2 regions of the uncultured Frigoribacterium sp. genome follow, and region 1 is predicted to be linked to the other one. Evidence: predicted binding sites of a transcription regulator. Region 1 holds the regulator's gene; the other holds the start of a gene.
The links. Region 1 encodes HrcA, which represses chaperone genes, less so after heat shock. Its sites were predicted from a motif close to TTNGCACTCGNNNNNNNCGAGTGCNAA; they were not measured.
Positions count from the first base shown of each region.

Region 2: a site for HrcA is predicted at 2,943-2,969, ahead of groES (co-chaperone GroES). Genes of this name have one in related genera too.

Region 1 is NZ_CAUPYL010000018.1:13,611-25,965, forward strand. Features, by position in the region: gene ybeY (rRNA maturation RNase YbeY) at 1-271, opposite strand, end outside; gene RWM17_RS03630 (PhoH family protein) at 268-1,398, opposite strand; gene RWM17_RS03635 (HIT domain-containing protein) at 1,388-1,792, opposite strand; gene RWM17_RS03640 (16S rRNA (uracil(1498)-N(3))-methyltransferase) at 1,890-2,639, opposite strand; gene dnaJ (molecular chaperone DnaJ) at 2,642-3,757, opposite strand; gene hrcA (heat-inducible transcriptional repressor HrcA) at 3,852-4,874, opposite strand; gene RWM17_RS03655 (DUF4870 domain-containing protein) at 5,129-5,608, shown strand; gene hemW (radical SAM family heme chaperone HemW) at 5,705-6,931, opposite strand; gene RWM17_RS03665 (DUF1990 domain-containing protein) at 6,934-7,686, opposite strand; gene lepA (translation elongation factor 4) at 7,690-9,543, opposite strand; gene RWM17_RS03675 (DUF4190 domain-containing protein) at 9,774-10,118, opposite strand; gene RWM17_RS03680 (aminotransferase class I/II-fold pyridoxal phosphate-dependent enzyme) at 10,192-11,337, opposite strand; gene rpsT (30S ribosomal protein S20) at 11,647-11,907, shown strand; gene holA (DNA polymerase III subunit delta) at 12,022-12,355, opposite strand, start outside.
Region 2 is NZ_CAUPYL010000178.1:17-4,991, reverse strand. Features, by position in the region: gene RWM17_RS11910 (ABC transporter substrate-binding protein) at 1-1,251, opposite strand, end outside; gene rarD (EamA family transporter RarD) at 1,360-2,400, opposite strand; gene groES (co-chaperone GroES) at 2,562-2,858, opposite strand; gene RWM17_RS11895 (THUMP-like domain-containing protein) at 3,000-4,187, shown strand; partial or broken gene RWM17_RS11890 (hypothetical protein) at 4,301-4,975, opposite strand, start outside.

The sequences.
Region 1 (12,355 bases):
AGACCACGATGTCGCCGAGCAGGCCGGCCGGCGTGGGCTCGTCCTCGGTGCCGGGACGGAGCTCGTCCATCGGGAAGCTGAGCACGTCGGTGGGACCCGGCTCGTCCATCCACTGGACGTGCAGCTGCTCCATCGCCGCCTCGTCGACGAACACGATCGCGAGCTCGGCCTCGGGGTGCACGTGCATCTGGTCGAGTGCGAAGGTCGCCAGGCGCTGGATCGCCGCCTCGTCGACCTCGAGGCCGGACTCGTTGTTGACCTCGATGCTCATCGGGTGCCTCTCTTCGGGAGCCGGTCTCGGCTGGCGGACGACCGGCGCTCGGCCCGGTTCGCGCCGTCGCCGACCGGGCCGGCCGGCGCGGAGGTGCTCGCCGCCTCCTGCCGCTCGGCCCGCTGGGCCTGCCGCTCGGCATCGTAGGTCGTGTAGGCGTCGACGATCCGCCCGACGAGGGTGTGGCGGACCACGTCGTCGCTGGTCAGCCGGGCGAAGTGGATGTCGTCGATGTCGTCGAGGACCCGGGTGACGAGCTGGAGGCCGCTGGCCCCGGTGGGCAGGTCGACCTGCGTGACGTCGCCGGTGACGACCATCCGCGAGCCGAACCCGAGGCGCGTGAGGAACATCTTCATCTGCTCGGGCGTCGTGTTCTGCGCCTCGTCGAGCACCACGAACGCGTCGTTCAGCGTCCGGCCGCGCATGTACGCCAGGGGCGCGACCTCGACGGTGCCGGCCGCCAGGAGCTTCGGCACGATCTCCGGGTCCATCATCTCGTTCAGGGCGTCGTAGAGCGGGCGCAGGTACGGGTCGATCTTGTCGGTCAGCGTGCCGGGCAGGAAGCCGAGCCGCTCCCCCGCCTCGACCGCGGGGCGCGTGAGGATGATGCGCTGCACCTCGCGGCGCTGCAGGGCCTGGACGGCCTTCGCCATCGCCAGGTAGGTCTTGCCCGTGCCTGCGGGGCCGATGCCGAACGTGATGGTGTGCTGGTCGATGGCGTCGACGTACTGCTTCTGCCCGAGGGTCTTCGCGCGCACGGCCTTGCCGCGGCTCGAGACGATGGGCTGGCCGAAGACGTCGGAGGGGGCCGCCGCTCCCGAGTCGAGCAGCTTCGCGGACGTCTCGACCTCGGCCGGCGCCAGGTCGTGGCCCCCGCGGACGAGCCCGACGAGCTCGTCGACGAGCACCCGGGCGCGGCTGACGGACGCGGTCGGGCCCTCGAGGGCGACCTCGTTGCCCCGCACGAGCACGCGCACGTCGGGGTACTGCTTCTCGACGGTGCGCAGCAGGCGGTCCTGGGGACCGAGCAGCTGGACCATGGCGACGCCGTCGACGGTGAGATCGACGCGCGTGGTGCCCTCGCCTGCGGGCTGAGGGTCGGTGGAGCGGGTCTCGCTAGTGGGCAAGGGAGCCTTCCTCGAGGGGGCCCGCGAGCACATGGGCGTGCACGTGGAACACGGTCTGGCCGGCGGAGGCGCCGGTGTTGAAGATCAGTCGGAACTCGCCCGTGCCGCCCGAGGCCGCCACGACCTCGTCGCCGAGGAGGTCCGGATCGGAGGCGAGCGCCGAGGCCGTCGACACGACGTGGGCGAGCAGGGCCGGGTCGGCGGCCGCGAGCTCGACGACGTCGCGGTGACGCGAGGTCTTGGGCACGACGAGCACGTGGAACGGCGCCTGCGGCGCGATGTCGCGGAAGGCGATCACCGCGTCGTCCTCGAAGACCACGTCGGCGGGGATCTCGCGCGAGATGATGCGGCTGAAGACCGACGCCTCGGTCGGTGCTGGCTCTGGCTCGGACATGTGTCCCATGGTAGTCGCGGCCGCCGTCACGGCCCCCACCGGCGGCACGGCCCTCACCGCCGGCACGGCGACAGGGCCCCCGCCGACGGCCCGACGCCTACCAGCGTCCCAGCCGCACGCTCAGGACCGCGAGGGCGGCGGGCCCCGCCGTCGAGGTGCGGAGCACGGCGTCGCCCAGCCGCACCGGGACGGCACCCGCGCTCTCGAGCAGCTCGAGCTCCGAGGGCGAGATGCCGCCCTCGGGGCCGACCACCACCAGGACCGACGCCGGCGCGCCTCCCCCGCCCTCGACGACGACGTCGGACAGGGCCCGCACGGCGCTCGGCTCGAGCACGAGGACGAGCGCCGTGTCGTCCGCGGCCCGTGCCGCGACCTGCTTCGTCGTCGACAGCTCGGAGACCACCGGAGCCCAGGGCCTGATCGCCTGCTTCGTCGCCTCCCGCGTGATGGAGCGCCACCGAGCGGTGCCCTTGGCCACCTTGGCGCCCTCCCAGCGCGAGACGCTGCGGGCGGCGGACCACGGCACGACCTCGTCGACGCCCAGCTCGGTCGCGGCCTGGACGGCGAGCTCGTCGCGGTCGCCCTTGGCCAGCGCCTGGACGAGCACGAGCCGGGTCCCCGGTCGCTCGACCCGCGTCACCTCGGCGGCGACCACCGTCAGCCGCGAATCCGTCGCCTCGACGACCTCGCCGCGCACCGACGTGCCCCGCCCGTCGCCGAGCGCGAGCGACTCGCCGACACGGACCCGGCTGACCGTGACCGCGTGCCGCGCCTCCTGCCCCTCGACCACGACGGCGCTCCCGACGGACGCGTCCGTCAGGTCGTCGACCAGGTAGAAGTGGGCCACGATCAGAAGTGCAGGAACCGGTCGCGGAGCTTGCCGAACAGGCCCTGCTGGAACTGGGAGAGCTCTGGCGCCGCCGAGCGGCGTCCGGCGGCGAACTTCTCGATGAGCTCTCGCTCCTTGTGGCTGAGCTTGGTCGGCGTCACGACCTGGATGCCGATCTTCAGGTCGCCCCGCCCGGTGCCCCGGAGCTTCGTGATGCCCCGGTCACGGATCGTGATGACGTCGGCGCTCTGGGTGCCGGCCTTGAGCTCGATCTCGACCTCGCCGTCGAGGGCGTGCAGGGTCGTCTCGGTGCCCAGGATGGCGTCGGCCATCTGCACCTCGAGCGTCGCGAGCAGGTCGTCGCCGTCGCGGCTGTAGATGTCGTGGTGGCGCACCTTGACCTCGAGGTAGAGGTCGCCGTTGGGCCCGCCGGCCTGACCGACCTCGCCCTGGCTGGGCAGCTGCAGCCGGATGCCCGTGTCGACGCCCGCCGGGATGTCGATGGGGATGGTGCGCCGTGCGCGGACCCGGCCCTGGCCCTGGCAGGTGGGGCACGGGTTCGGGATGACCGTGCCGTAGCCGCGGCAGGTGCCGCAGGGGCTCGACGTCATGACGTTGCCGAGCAGCGACCGGACGGTCCGCTGGATCTGGCCGGAGCCGTGGCAGATGTCGCAGGTCTGGGGCAAGGTGCCGGGCGCGCAGCACGACCCGTTGCAGGTCTCGCAGAGCACGGCCGTGTCGACCTCGATGTCGCGTGTCGTGCCGAAGACGATCTCCTCGAGGTCGACCTCGAGGCGCAGCAGGGCGTCCTGGCCGCGCTCGCGACGCGACCGCGGGCCCTGTCGCTGGCCGCCGCCTCCGCCGCCTCCGAAGAACGCGTCGAAGATGTCGCCGAAGCCCGCCGCGCCGCCGCCCCCGCCGCCGAACCCGGCCTGCGGGCCGAGGTCGTAGCGCTCGCGCTGCTGCGGGTCGCTCAGCACGTCGTAGGCGTGCGTGACGTCCTTGAAGCGCTCGGAGGCCTCGGGGCTGGGATTGACGTCCGGGTGCAGCTCGCGCGCGAGCCTGCGGTACGCCTTCTTGATCTCGTCGGGCGTCGCCGACCGGTCGACTCCGAGCACGTCGTAATGATCTGCCACTTGTTCTCGTCTGCCTCTGGTGTCTGGGGGTGGTCTCGTGGGGGCTGGTCAGGGGGCACGGCGCGGTCGCGCAGGGCCGGGGAGGTGCGGGTCGTCAGCGCTCGGAGAGCAGCGACGACAGGTAGCGGGCCACCGCACGCACGGCGGCCATGTTGGTCGAGTAGTCCATGCGCATCGGGCCGAGCACGCCGAGGCGCGCGACCTCGCTGCCCGTCGAGGTGTACCCGCTCGCGAGCACGGACGCCTGGGAGAGGCCGAAGGAGGCGTTCTCCCGCCCGATGCTCGCGGCGACGTCGACCGCGTCGAGCTGCATCTCGCCGAAGAGACGCAGCAGGGCCACCTGCTGCTCGATCGCCTCGAGGACGGGGTAGAGGTCGCCGCTGAAGTCGTCGCCGGTGCGCACGAGGTTGGCCGCGCCGGCCATCACGAGGCGTTCCTGACGCCCGGCGGCGAGCTGCTCGACCAGGCTGGCGACGACGACGCCGACCACGACGGCCTGCTCCGGGCGGAAGCCCTCGTGCAGGTCGCCGAGCAGCGCGGCGGCCGCGCTCAGCTCGGTGCCGCCCACCGCCCCGTTGAGCGCACGCCGGAGCTCGGCGAGGAACTCGTCGTCGACGACGACGGGCAGCTCGACGAGCCGCTGCTCGACCTGGCCCGTGTCGGTGATGAGCACGGTCATGACGCGCCGCTCGGCCAGACTGACCAGCTCGACGTGTCGCACGCGCGCCCGCGAGAACGAGGGGTACTGGACCAGCGCCACCTGGTTCGTCAGCTGGGACAGGAGGCGGACCGTGCGGCCGAGGACCTCGTCGAGGTCGGCCGAGTCCCCGAGGAACGTCTCGATCGCCTGCCGCTGCGCGCTGCTCAGCGGACGCAGGTCGGCGAGGTGGTTGACGAAGAGGCGGTAGCCCTTGTCGGTCGGCACCCGACCCGACGAGGTGTGCGGCGCCGCGATCAGCTCTTCTTCTTCGAGGAGCGCCATGTCGTTGCGGATCGTGGCGGCCGAGACGCCGAAGTGGTGACGCTCGACGATCGACTTCGAGCCCACGGGCTCGCGGGACGCGACATAGTCGCGCACGATGACGCGCAGCACCTCGAGACCACGTTCCGAGACCACGACGCACCTCCCTCTCGCACGGCCGGCGGCGGGGCGCGTCACGACGACGACCCGAGCTCGCTGGCACTCGTCCTGCCAGACTGCCAATCCTACGTCACGCGGCCCGCGAGGCCTACTCGACCCGTACCTCCTGCCCTATGCTCGCCGTGACGCCCGCCGGACCACCTCGTCCGGCCGGGCGGCCAGCACCGACCACCGCGATGCGCCCGTTCGCCTCGACCCGGTCGGGCCCACGACGACGAACAGGTGAGCAGATGACCGACACCCCTCCCTCCCAGCCGAACGACCCGCAGGGCTCCGGCTGGGGCCAGCAGCCCGGTCAGGGCCAGCCCGGCTACGGCCAGCAGCCCGGTCAGCCCGGCTACGGCCAGCAGCCCGGCTACGGCGCGCCTCAGGCGCCGCAGCCCCTCCGCCCCGAGGACGAGAAGCTCTGGGCCACGCTGATCCACGTGGGCGGCATCCTGCTCAGCTTCGTCGCGCCCCTGGTCGGCTACCTCGTGCTCAAGGACCGCGGCCCGTTCGTCCGCGAGCACAGCCGCGTCGCACTGAACTTCCAGATCACGATGGTCATCGCGTACGTCATCGGAGGCGCCACGTCGTTCCTCGGCATCGGCGTGCTGATCACGCTCGCCGCGGCGATCGTCGTGATCGTCTTCGGGATCATCGCGGCCCTCGCCGCCAACCGCGGCGAGTACTACAAGTACCCGTTGAGCATCGAGTTCATCAAGGCGTAGCCCGCCGGCACGCTCGTCGAGGCGCGTCTCCCGGCCGGGAGGCGCGCCTCGCGTCGTCCCGACCGCGTCCGGCGTCGACTCGGGTCGCGTCGGCCCTCAGACCGGGAGCAGCCGGCGGACCACCGCGTCGGCCATGAGCCGCCCCGTGCGCGTGAGGACGACGCGACCGGCCAGCGCCTCGCGGCCCTCGACCCAGCCGTCCGCGATCAGACCCGCCACGGCCGCGCGGCCCTCGGGATCGAGGTCGGACGTGGGCAGCCCCTCGCGCATCCGGACCGCGAGCAGCACCCGCTCGACCCGGCGCGTCTCGGCGTCGAGGGTCTCGCGGCCGGCCCCCGGGGACTCCCCCGCGGCCATGCGCTGGCCGTAGGCGGCCGGGTGCTTCACGTTCCACCAGCGGACGCCGCCGACGTGGCTGTGCGCGCCCGGGCCGACGCCCCACCAGTCGTGGCCCTGCCAGTACGACAGGTTGTGCCGCGAGCGGTGCTGCTCGTCGCGAGCCCAGTTGCTGACCTCGTACCAGCCGTAGCCCGCCGCGGCGAGCCGGTCGTCGGCGAGCTCGTACATGTCGGCCGCGGTGTCGTCGTCGGGCTGGGCCACCTCGCCGCGGCGGATCTGCCGGGCGAGCTTCGTGCCGTCCTCGACGATCAGCGAGTAGGCCGACAGGTGGTCGGGCTGCTGCTCGAGCGCGACGTCGAGCGACCGGGACCAGTCGTCGAGCGTCTCGCCGGGGGTGCCGTAGATGAGGTCGAGGCTGACGTCGAGCCCGGCGTCGCGTGCCCACTGCACCACCAGCGGGACGCGCTCGGGGTCGTGCGTGCGCTCGAGGGTCGCGAGCACGCTCGGCACCGCGGACTGCATCCCGAAGCTGACGCGCGTGAACCCGGCGGCCGCGAGGGCGAGCAGGTACTCGGCGTCGACCGAGTCGGGGTTCGCCTCCGTCGTCACCTCGGCGCCGTCGACCAGCCCCCAGGTGTCGACGACCGACGAGAGCATCGCGGCGAGGTCGGAGTGCGGCAGCATCGTGGGCGTGCCGCCGCCGAAGAAGACGGTCGAGACCGGACGGGGAGGCAGCCCGGCGCCCTCGAGGACGCGACCGGCGAGGCGCACCTCGTCCACCGCCTCCTGCGCGTAGTCGTCACGCCGGGCGCCGCGCAGCTCGTCGCCCGTGTAGGTGTTGAAGTCGCAGTAGCCGCAGCGGACCCGGCAGAAGGGCACGTGCAGGTACACGCCGAAGTTGCGGTCGGCGACCCCCTCGACGACCGAGGCCGGCAGCGAGCCGTCGACGGGAGCGGGATCGCCGAGGGGAAGGGCTCCGGGCACCGTCAGTCGCCCGACCGGCGCGAGCCGGGCTCGCGGATCTCGTCGTCGTGAGCGGCCTCGGCGGCGGCCTCGAGGTCGACGTCCGCCTCGGCGGGGACGTCGGGCTCGCTGAGGATCAGGGCACGCAGGTAACGACGCGTGTACATCGCCTGCTGACGTCGCATGAAGGGCTCGACGAGCTTCCAGCGCCAGGTGCTCGGGCGGGAGAACGAACGGATCGAGAGCCAGACGGAGCCGTCGTCGGTCTGGTCGACGACCCAGCTCTCCTCGCCGCTCTCCGGGTGGCCGTCGAGGGTGCCGTAGGCGAAGCCCTTGCGCCTCGGCTCGTCGACGACGTAGACGACCCGGACGGGCGCCTGCACGCTGCGGCCGTAGGCCGAGATCGACAGGGTCGCCGTCGTGCCGGCGGTGAGGAACGGCGTGCCGTCCGGAGCGAAGCGGGACTCGTCGCGGCCCTGCTCCCAGTGCGCCGGGTCGACGGGGACCCCGTCGTCATCGAAGGTGACGGGGTGGTAGCCGCCTTCCTCGACCGGCGGCGTCGAGTCGACGCGGACCTCGATGCCGCTGCGCTCCTGGATCTTCCAGGTCATCGTGGCGATCCACGCCGCCTCGAAGCGCGCGTCGCCGTGGCCGACCCTCGTGCGGTACTCGGCGGGGCGGAAGCCCTTCGGCGGGTACTGCATCAGGTCGGGCGCCTGTGTCGCGCCGACCTCGCCGTAGGTCGTGTGGGTCTCGGCGTGGGTGGACCGGCGCATCGGCTACTTCTTCTCTTTCTTCGCCTCGGTGTCGCCGCTCAGGGCGGCGATGAACGCCTCCTGGGGCACCTCGACGCGACCGATGGTCTTCATGCGCTTCTTGCCCTCCTTCTGCTTCTCGAGCAGCTTGCGCTTGCGGCTGATGTCGCCGCCGTAGCACTTCGCGAGGACGTCCTTTCGCATGGCCCGGATGCTCTCGCGCGCGATGATCCGGGCGCCGATCGCCGCTTGGATCGGGACCTCGAACTGCTGTCGCGGGATGAGCTCGCGGAGGCGGCCGGTCATGAGGACCCCGTACGCGTACGCCTTGTCGCGGTGGACGATCGCGCTGAACGCGTCGACCTGCTCGCCCTGGAGCAGGATGTCGACCTTGACGAGGTCGGCCTCCTGGTCGCCGATGGGCTCGTAGTCGAGGCTCGCGTAGCCGGCCGTCTTCGACTTGAGGCTGTCGAAGAAGTCGAAGACGATCTCGCCGAGGGGCATCGCGTAGCGGATCTCGACGCGGTCCTCGCCGAGGTACTCCATGCCGAGCAAGTTGCCCCGGCGCTGCTGGCAGAGCTCCATGATGACGCCGACGTAGTCCTTCGGGGCGAGGATCGCCGCCTTGACCATCGGCTCGCTCACGCTGGCGATCTTGCCGCCGGGGAACTCGCTCGGGTTGGTGACGGTCACCGTCTGCTTGTCGTCGGTGGTCACCTCGTACACGACGCTCGGCGCGGTCGTGATGAGGTCGAGGCCGAACTCGCGCTCGAGACGTTCGGTGATGATCTCGAGGTGCAGCAGCCCGAGGAACCCGCAGCGGAAGCCGAAGCCGAGCGCGACGCTGGTCTCGGGCTCGTAGACGAGGGCGGCGTCGGACAGCTTGAGCTTGTCGAGGGCCTCGCGCAGGTCGGGGTAGTCGCTGCCGTCGATCGGGTACAGGCCCGAGTAGACCATCGGGAGAGGCTCGACGTAGCCGGCCAGCGCCTCCGTGGCGGGCTTGGCAGAGGTCGTGACGGTGTCGCCGACCTTCGAGAGCCGCACGTCCTTCACACCCGTGATCAGGTAGCCGACCTCGCCGACCGAGAGGCCTTGGCTCGGCGTCGGCTCCGGGGAGGAGACACCGATCTCGAGGATCTCGTGCGTCGACTTCGTCGACATCATCTGCACCTTCTCGCGCGGGTGCAGGGTGCCGTCGATCATGCGGATGTACGTCACGACGCCTCGGTAGCTGTCGTAGACGGAGTCGAAGATCATCGCGCGCGGCGAGGCGTCGAAGTCGCCGGTGGGCGACGGGATGCGATCGACGACGCGGTCGAGCAGCTCGGTGACGCCGACGCCGGTCTTGCCGCTGACGCGCAGGACGTCGGCGGGGTCGCCCCCGATGAGGCTCGCGAGCTCGGCCGCGTACTTCTCCGGGTCGGCCGCCGGCAGGTCGATCTTGTTGAGGACCGGGATGATCTCGAGGTCGTTCTCGAGCGCCAGGTAGAGGTTCGCCAGCGTCTGGGCCTCGATGCCCTGCGCCGCGTCGACGAGGAGGATGGCGCCCTCGCACGCGGCGAGCGACCGGCTGACCTCGTAGCTGAAGTCGACGTGGCCGGGCGTGTCGATCATGTTGAGGGCGAAGGTCTGGCCGTCGCGCTCCCAGGGCATGCGCACGGCCTGGCTCTTGATCGTGATGCCGCGCTCGCGCTCGATGTCCATGCGGTCGAGGTACTGGGCGCGCATCGCCCGGTCTTCGACGACGCCGGTGATGCCCAGCATGCGATCGGCGAGGGTCGACTTGCCGTGGTCGATGTGCGCGATGATGCAGAAGTTGCGGATGTGCTCGGGCGCGGTCTTCGCCGGCTCGAGTGCACGGGTTGCTAGGGGGCTCACACGGTCCTCAGGGGGTGGCGGGCGGTTGTCGCCTCGATTCTCCCACGTCGCGCTCGGGAACCGTGTCGGCAACTCCTGCTGCATGCGCGGCGCCGTCGCCGTGACGGCGCTGCCGGCGGCTCTCGGCGCACCCGTCAGGAGTTGCCGACGCGAGGCGCGGCCACACGGGGCAGGCGCCAGCTGACGAGCAGGCGTCAGCTGAGGGGCAGGCGCCAGCGGACGAGCAGGCGTCAGCTGAGGTACTGGAACAGGCCGAGCAGGCCGATCGGCACCGCGGCGAGCAGGCCCACCACGAGGAGGACGACGCTGCCGAGCAGCATCACCCCCGACGAGATGATGCCGATGAGCGCCATCGTGCGGCCCTCGGGCTCGCGTCGGCGACCGAGGACGCCGAGGACGACGCCCACGATCGGCACGACGAAGGTGAAGCTCAGCGCCACCGACGCGATCCCGAGCACGAGGCTCGTGAGGCTCAGCGGCGAGTGCAGGCCGCCGGTCGCCGCGGGGGCGCCGGGAGCGGCGGGGGCCACGGTGTGCGCGGCGACGGGCGGGGTGGTCGGTGCGGTGTTCGTCATGCCTCGAGCCTACGAAGGAGGCGCAGCCCGCCTGAAGGGGGCAGACCCCCGGATCGATGCGGGGGCGTCCCCGTCAGGCGCCGGGTGCGGGGAGGGCTCGGAGCCCGCGCTCGATCACGTCGGGAGCCGCGGCCAGGCAGATGCGGATCCAGCCCTCGCCGGACCGGCCGAAGGCGCTGCCGGGGGCGACGGCGACCCGCTGCTCGAGCAGGAAGCGCTCGGCCCAGCCGGCGACGTCGCCCCGCGACGCGTGGCTCACGTCGATCCAGAGGTAGAAGGCGCCCTGCGGGTCGAGGTGGGCGATGCCGCGCTCGGCGAGCAGGGCCGTGGCGAGCTCGAGGTTCCGGCGGTAGTGCTCGCGGGCCTCGGACACGGGCCCGTGGTCGCCGGTGACGGCGGCGAGGGCCGCGTGCTGGTCGGGCTCGGCGACGCAGCTGATCATCGCCTCCTGGACCGTGCGCATCGTCGGCGCGAGACCGCGTGGCGTCACCAGGTAGCCGACGCGAACGCCGGTCATGGCGTACGTCTTGCTCAGCGAGAACGCGGTGAAGACGCGGTCGTCGGTGTCGAGGGAGGCGATGCTCACGTGCGGCGTCCCGTAGGTGAAGTACTCGTAGACCTCGTCGCTGATCACCCAGAGGTCGTGGCGAGCAGCCAGGTCGAGCAGCCCCTGCAGCACCTCACGCGGCCAGACGACCCCGAGGGGGTTGGACGGCGAGTTGACGACGACGGCTCGCGTGCGGTCCGTGACGGCCGCCTCCAGCTGATCGAGGTCGGGCAGGAAGCCGTCGCCGGGCGAGAGCGCGTACGGCACGGGGACGGCGTCGAGCATGTGGGCGTTCATCGAGAACGTCGTGTAGCCGGGGTCGGGCACGAGCACCTCGTCGCCCGACGCGAGGACGAGACCCATGGCCTGGTAGAGCGCCTGGGTGGCCCCGACCGTGACCCAGACCTGTTCCGCGTCGACGCGCAGGTCGTTCTCGCGCGCCAGCTTGGCCACGAGGGCCTCGCGGAGGGGCGCGATGCCGCCGTTCGGCGTGTAGCCCGTGCGGTCCTCCGACCAGGCGCGGCGGGCCGCGTCGCCGACGTGGTGCGGCACGGGCACGTCGGGCTCGCCGATGGCCAGCATCGCGACGTCGTCCAGGCCGGCAGCGAGCTCGAAGACCCGGCGGATCCCGGAGGCGGGGACGGACGCGATGTACGGGGCGAGCGACGGCATGACGGCACCGTACTACGGGCGACACGCCCTCCCGCCGGGTCACCACCGCCCGTCGGGGACGCTCTATCATTGAGAGTCGGGCGACGTGCTGGTAACGTTGCCTGTTGGCTTGCGCGGAACGTCTGACGTGACGGATCGCGAACGCAGCCGAGAGCCGCTCCGGTGGCACCACCGGCGGCAGCCCGGGGAGAGCGCGTCTCCTCCCGGTCGGCTCGCAGCACCACCTCACAGAACCGTCCCCCGGGCACGGCGCCGCATCCTGGTGCCGACAGCCCAGTCATACGACACACGAAACAGGAAGTAGCGAACGTGGCGAACATCAAGTCGCAGATCAAGCGCATCGGCACCAACAAGAAGGCCCAGGACCGCAACAAGGCCGTCAAGAGCGAGCTGAAGACCGCCGTCCGCGCCGCGCGCGAGGCCATCGTCGCCGGCGACAAGGACAAGGCGACCGCGTCGCTGGCCCTCGCCTCGAAGAAGCTCGACAAGGCCGCCAGCAAGGGCGTCATCCACAAGAACCAGGCCGCGAACCGCAAGTCGTCGATCGCCAAGCAGGTCGGCGCTCTCTGAGCCTGACTCCCTGAGCGCATCGCGCTCGCTGCGAAGGGCCCCGTCTCGACCGAGACGGGGCCCTTCACGTTCCCCGGGGCGTCAGGATGACGGACCCGCGAGCCAGGCAGCCGGTCAGCGCCCGACGGCACCCCGCGTCGCCACGGTCGTGACCATCCGCTCGAGCGCGTAGATCGCGTCGCGCTGGGCGCCCTTGACCGCGGCATCGGTCTCGGCGAGCAGCTCGATGCACCGGCCCAGGCCGTCCTCGCTCCAGCCACGGACGTCGCGCTGGGCACGCTCGACCTGCCACGGCGCCATGCCGAGACGCGACGCGAGCTGGCCGGACGGGCCGTAGACGCCCTGCACCTTCGCCATGGTGCGGATCTTCATCGCGAAGGCCGCCACGACGGGGACCGGGTCGGCACCCGACGACAGGGCGTGCCGCAGCAGCACGAGCGCCTCGCCC
Region 2 (4,975 bases), on a different contig from region 1:
CGGGTCGTTGTTGTCGTCGAACGCACCGATGCCCGAGGGGCCCGTGTAGTGGATGTCGTCGCCGGCCTCGATGGCCGTGACGCAGTCCGCGAACGTGCTGCACTCGGTGCCCTCGTCAGCACCCGACACCGCCGCCATGTTGGCCTGGATGGTGCCGGAGTCCGTTCCGCCGCCCTTCACCGCGGCGAGCGCGGCGAGGATGACGGCGTCGTAGGACTCCTGCGCGTACGAGTAGTCGGCCAGGGCCGAGCCCGCGGTGCGCTGGTAGAACTCGGCGAAGCGAGACTGCAGGTCGGTCGACGGGAACGCACCGGGGATGGTGCCCTGGGCGCCGGCCAGGGTGCCCGGGTCGAAGTCCTCGCTGTAGTCGGCCGTGTTGCCGTCCGACATGTAGACCGTGCTGATGTCGGCGCCCTGCGAGATGAGCTCGGGGACGATCGACTTGGTCTCGTCGAAGGCGAGGATGACGATCGCGTCGGGGTTCGTGGCCAGCGCGGCCGTCACCTCGGACGAGAACGTGGTCTGGCCGGGGGGGAACTCCTGGCCCTCGCCGGACGCGCCGTAGACGACGGTGCCGCCCGAGGCCTCGATCGACTCCTGGACGGAGTCGCGCAGGCCGGTGCCGTAGGTGTCGTTGAAGACGAGGAACGCGACGTTGGCACGGCCGTCGTTGACGATCTGCGTGCCGAGCGCGCTGCCCTGGACCGAGTCCGGCGGAGCGGTGCGGAAGTAGTACGACGAGTAGCCGCTGAGCGAGGTCGCCGTGTTGGCGGGCGAGATCTCGACGATGCAGGCGGCGGTGAGCTGGTCGATGACGTTGAGCGTGACGCTCGACGACTCGGCGCCGATCGCGACCGGCACCTTCGCGTCGATCAGCTGCGTCGCTGCGGCGCTCGAGACGGTGAGGTCGTTGCTGTCGCCGGAGTCGGTCGCGGGGTCGATCGTGACGTCCTGGCCGAGCACGCCGCCGGCGGCGTTGATGTCCTCGACGGCGAGGCCGACGCCGGCCTCGGCGGGCGGGGCCAGGTAGGCGAGCGTGCCCGTGTTCGGCAGGATCGTGCCGATGCGGAGGGCGTCCTGGCCGGGGCTGCTGGGCGCCTCGCAGGAGGCCGCGGGGTCGGCCTTGGTCGTCGACGACGCGGACGACGACGGGTCGTCGGTCGAGGAAGAAGTGGTGGAACAGGCTGCGAGCAGAACGGAGGCGGCTCCTGCGAGCGCCAGGGCCCTCAGCCCTTTGGTGGATCGGATCATCCGTGGTCCCTTTCATGAAGCGCGTACAGCCGGACCGACACTAGGTGGACGGTCCCCGCGATTGAGAAGAAACTAGGGGCGGAATGTTTCCTGCGTGTGTTCTCCCGGTCACCCTGCCGTTTCGTTAGCAATTCGTGACATCGACTCAGCACCTGCCGAGCGGTCGCCCCCGGGGCCGGCGTCACGTCCGCCGTCAGGGTCGGGGGCCAGTGCCGCCGCACGGTCGGCCTCGCGGCCTCGCGCACGGCTCCGCCGGCTCGTCACGACCATGTCGGTCGTCAGCACGATCAGCGCGACCCAGACGATGGCGAACCCGATCCACCGGCTCGTCGGCATCTCCTCGTGCAGCAGGACGACCCCGACGACGAACTGCAGCACGGGCGCGAGGTACTGCGTCAGCCCGATGGTCGCCAGCGGCAGCCGACGTGCGGCGGCGGCGAAGAGCAGCAGCGGCACCGCCGTGACGATCCCCGAGCTGATCACCGTCAGCGTGTGCACCAGGCTGACGGAGCCGAACACGACGCCCCCGCCGATGCCCGTGACGGCCAGCACGACGAGCGCGACCGCCGCGAACGGCGCGACCGCCATCGTCTCGAGGGTCAGCCCGCTGACGGCGTCGACCTTGCCGCCCATCTGCTTCTTGACGAGCCCGTAGGCCCCGAACGAGAAGGCCATGATCAGCGACGGCCACGGCACCCCGCCCGTGCCCACCGTGATGACGACGACGGCAACGGCGCTCAGGCCGATCGCGATCCACTGCACCGGCCGGAGACGCTCCCGCAGCACCAGCACCGCGAGCAGCACCGTGACGATCGGGTTGATGAAGTACCCGAGGGCCGCCTCGACGACGTGCCCGGCCAGGGTCGCGACGATGAAGGTCGTCCAGTTGACGACGATGAGCACGCCCGCCAGCGCCATGGTGCCCACGACCCGGCCTTGACGCAGCAGCGCGAGGAACGCCGGGAACCCGCGGGTGACGGCGAGCAGCACGACGCAGAAGGCGAGGGAGAACAGGATGCGCCACGAGACGATCTCGAACGGCCCCGAGGGCGACATGAGCAGGAAGAACACCGGCAGCACGCCCCAGAGGCCGTACGCGCTGACGGCGTAGGCGAGGCCGCCCGACGAGGAGGTGCGGGTGCGGGTCACGAGAGCGCTCTGCGGTTCACGGGTCGACTCTAGGGCGGGCCGCCGTCGTCGGACACGGCCACTCCTGCCACGCTGGCTCGCTCCGCTGCCGTTCCCGGCCGGGGACGACGAAGGCCCCCGCCTGGGCGGGGGCCTCCGGGTGGAGCAGGTGCGTCGTCTGCCTAGCGGACGATGACGGCGAGGACGTCGCGCGCCGATAGGACGAGGTAGTCCTCGCCGGCGTACTTGACCTCGGTGCCGCCGTACTTGCTGTAGATGACCTTGTCGCCGACGGCGACGTCGAGCGGCACGCGGTTGCCGTTGTCGTCGATGCGACCCGGTCCGACCGCCACGACCTCGCCCTCCTGGGGCTTCTCCTTGGCGGTGTCGGGGATCACGAGGCCGGAAGCCGTGGTCTGCTCGGCTTCGACCTGCTGGATGACGATGCGATCTTCGAGCGGCTTGATGGAGACCGACACGGTTGACCTCTGCTTTCTCGGAACTTCGTAGAACGTGGGCTGGCACTTGCCACGTGCGAGTGCCAGAACAACTGTAGAGCCGAACTGGCACTCGGTCAATCCGAGTGCCAGAGTCGGTCGGCGATGGGCGAGACTGGTGTCATGGACACTGCTGAGCTCCTCGACGTGCTCTCGCCCGAGGGGCTCCGACTGCTCGACTCGCTGCCCCCCTGGAGCGCGTCCGACGACGTCGTCGGCGCCGTCGCGGCGCTCCGCCGGCAGGGCCACTCGCCTTCCCTGGTCGCCGCCGTGCTGAGCCAGTCGCGGCTCCGGGCCAAGGCCGTCGCGAAGTTCGGCGACTTCGCCAGCCGCATGCTGTTCACCGAGGCCGGTCTCGAGCAGGCCACGCGCCTCCCCGTCGCCGCCCGTCACGCCGGCCGCTACCGGGCCGCCGGGCTCGGCAGCGTCGCCGACCTCGGCTGCGGCATCGGCGGCGACGCGCTCGCGCTGGCCGCCCTCGAGCTCGACGTGCTGGCGGTCGACCGCGACGAGGTCACCGCGGCCGTCGCCTCCTACAACCTCGCACCCTGGGCTTCGTCCCGCGTCGTGCACGGCGACGCCGCGACGGTGGACGTCGGCGACGTCGAGGGCGTGTTCCTCGACCCGGCCCGCCGCACGGCCGGCCACGCCGCGACGAGGCGCCTGGCCGACCCGGCCGACTGGTCGCCCTCGCTCGACGTCGCGTTCGGCTGGGCCGATCGCCTGCCCACCGGGGTCAAGCTCGGCCCCGGCGTCGACCGCGAGCTGCTGCCCGCCGACGCCGAGTGCCAGTGGATCTCGGTCGACCGAGAGGTGGTCGAGGTCGGCGTCTGGTTCGGGCCGCTCGCCCGCCCCGGCGTGGGCAGGGCAGCGCTGGTCGTGGGCGCGCACGGCACGGCCGAGCTGACCGCTCGCGCCGACTCCGACGACGTCGAGGTCGGGGAGCTCGGGGAGTACCTCTACGAGCCCGACGGAGCCGTCATCCGCGCCCGGCTGATCGGCGATCTCGCCCGGCGGCTCGGCGCGCGGACGCTCAGTCGCGACATCGCCTGGCTCACCTCCGACGAGGCGGTCGAGACGCCGTTCGCCCAGGTGTTCCGCGTGGTCGAGACGTTCCCGCTCGACGAGAAGACCCTCAAGCGCGAACTGCGCACCCGGGGCATCGGTCGGCTCGAGATCAAGAAGCGCGGCGTCGACGTCGACCCTGCCGCGTTCCGCAAGCGGTTGTCGCTGCAGGGCACCCACGCCGCGACCCTGGTGCTGACCCGGGTGGCCGGCCGCCACACGGCGCTGCTCTGCGAGCGCATCTGACGTCAGGCCGTCCCGGCAGCCGACCGTCCTGACGGCCCGCCTGCCGGACGACCTGCCCCTCTGAGGACCTGCCCCAGGAGGCGCGGGTCAGGACCCGTCCGAGGAGGCAGGGGTCAGGACTGCCCGTAGCCGCCGTCGAAGGTGCCGGACGACCCGCCGGGCATGCTCGCGAAGAAGACGATCAGCCCGATCCAGATGATGACCGCGAGGGCGATGCCCGCGTAGCCCACGATGAGGCCCGGCAGCCACAGCTTGCGCGACTGCCGCTCACGCCGACCGGCGATGTGGCCGAGCACGACCGCCGCGATCGAGAACACGACGCCGACGCCGAGGGTGACGATGACCCCGAGGAAGCCCACGATCGACGCGACGAGCGACAGGATGCTGAGGACGCTCGAGGGCTTCGTGGCACCCGCCGAGGCGTACGGCGAGTACGCCGCCCCGTAGGGCTGCTGGGGGGCACCGTACTGCTGGGGCGGGGCTCCGTAGGGCTGCTGCTGCGGCGGGGCTCCGTAGGGCTGCTGCTGCGGGGGCGCGCCGTAGGGCTGCTGCGGAGCTCCGTACTGCTGTGGTGCGGGAGCACCGTACGGCTGCGGGGGCACGCCGTACTGCTGCTGCGGCGGGCCGCCGTAGGGCTGCTGCCCCTGCTGGCCCGGCTGCCCGTAGACGGGCCGGGGCGGAGCCTGCGGCGCGCCATACGGAGCCGACGCCGGAGGCTGCGGCGCGCCGTACGGAGCCGACGCCGGAGCCTGCGGCGCGCCATACGGAGCCGACGCCGGAGGCTGCGG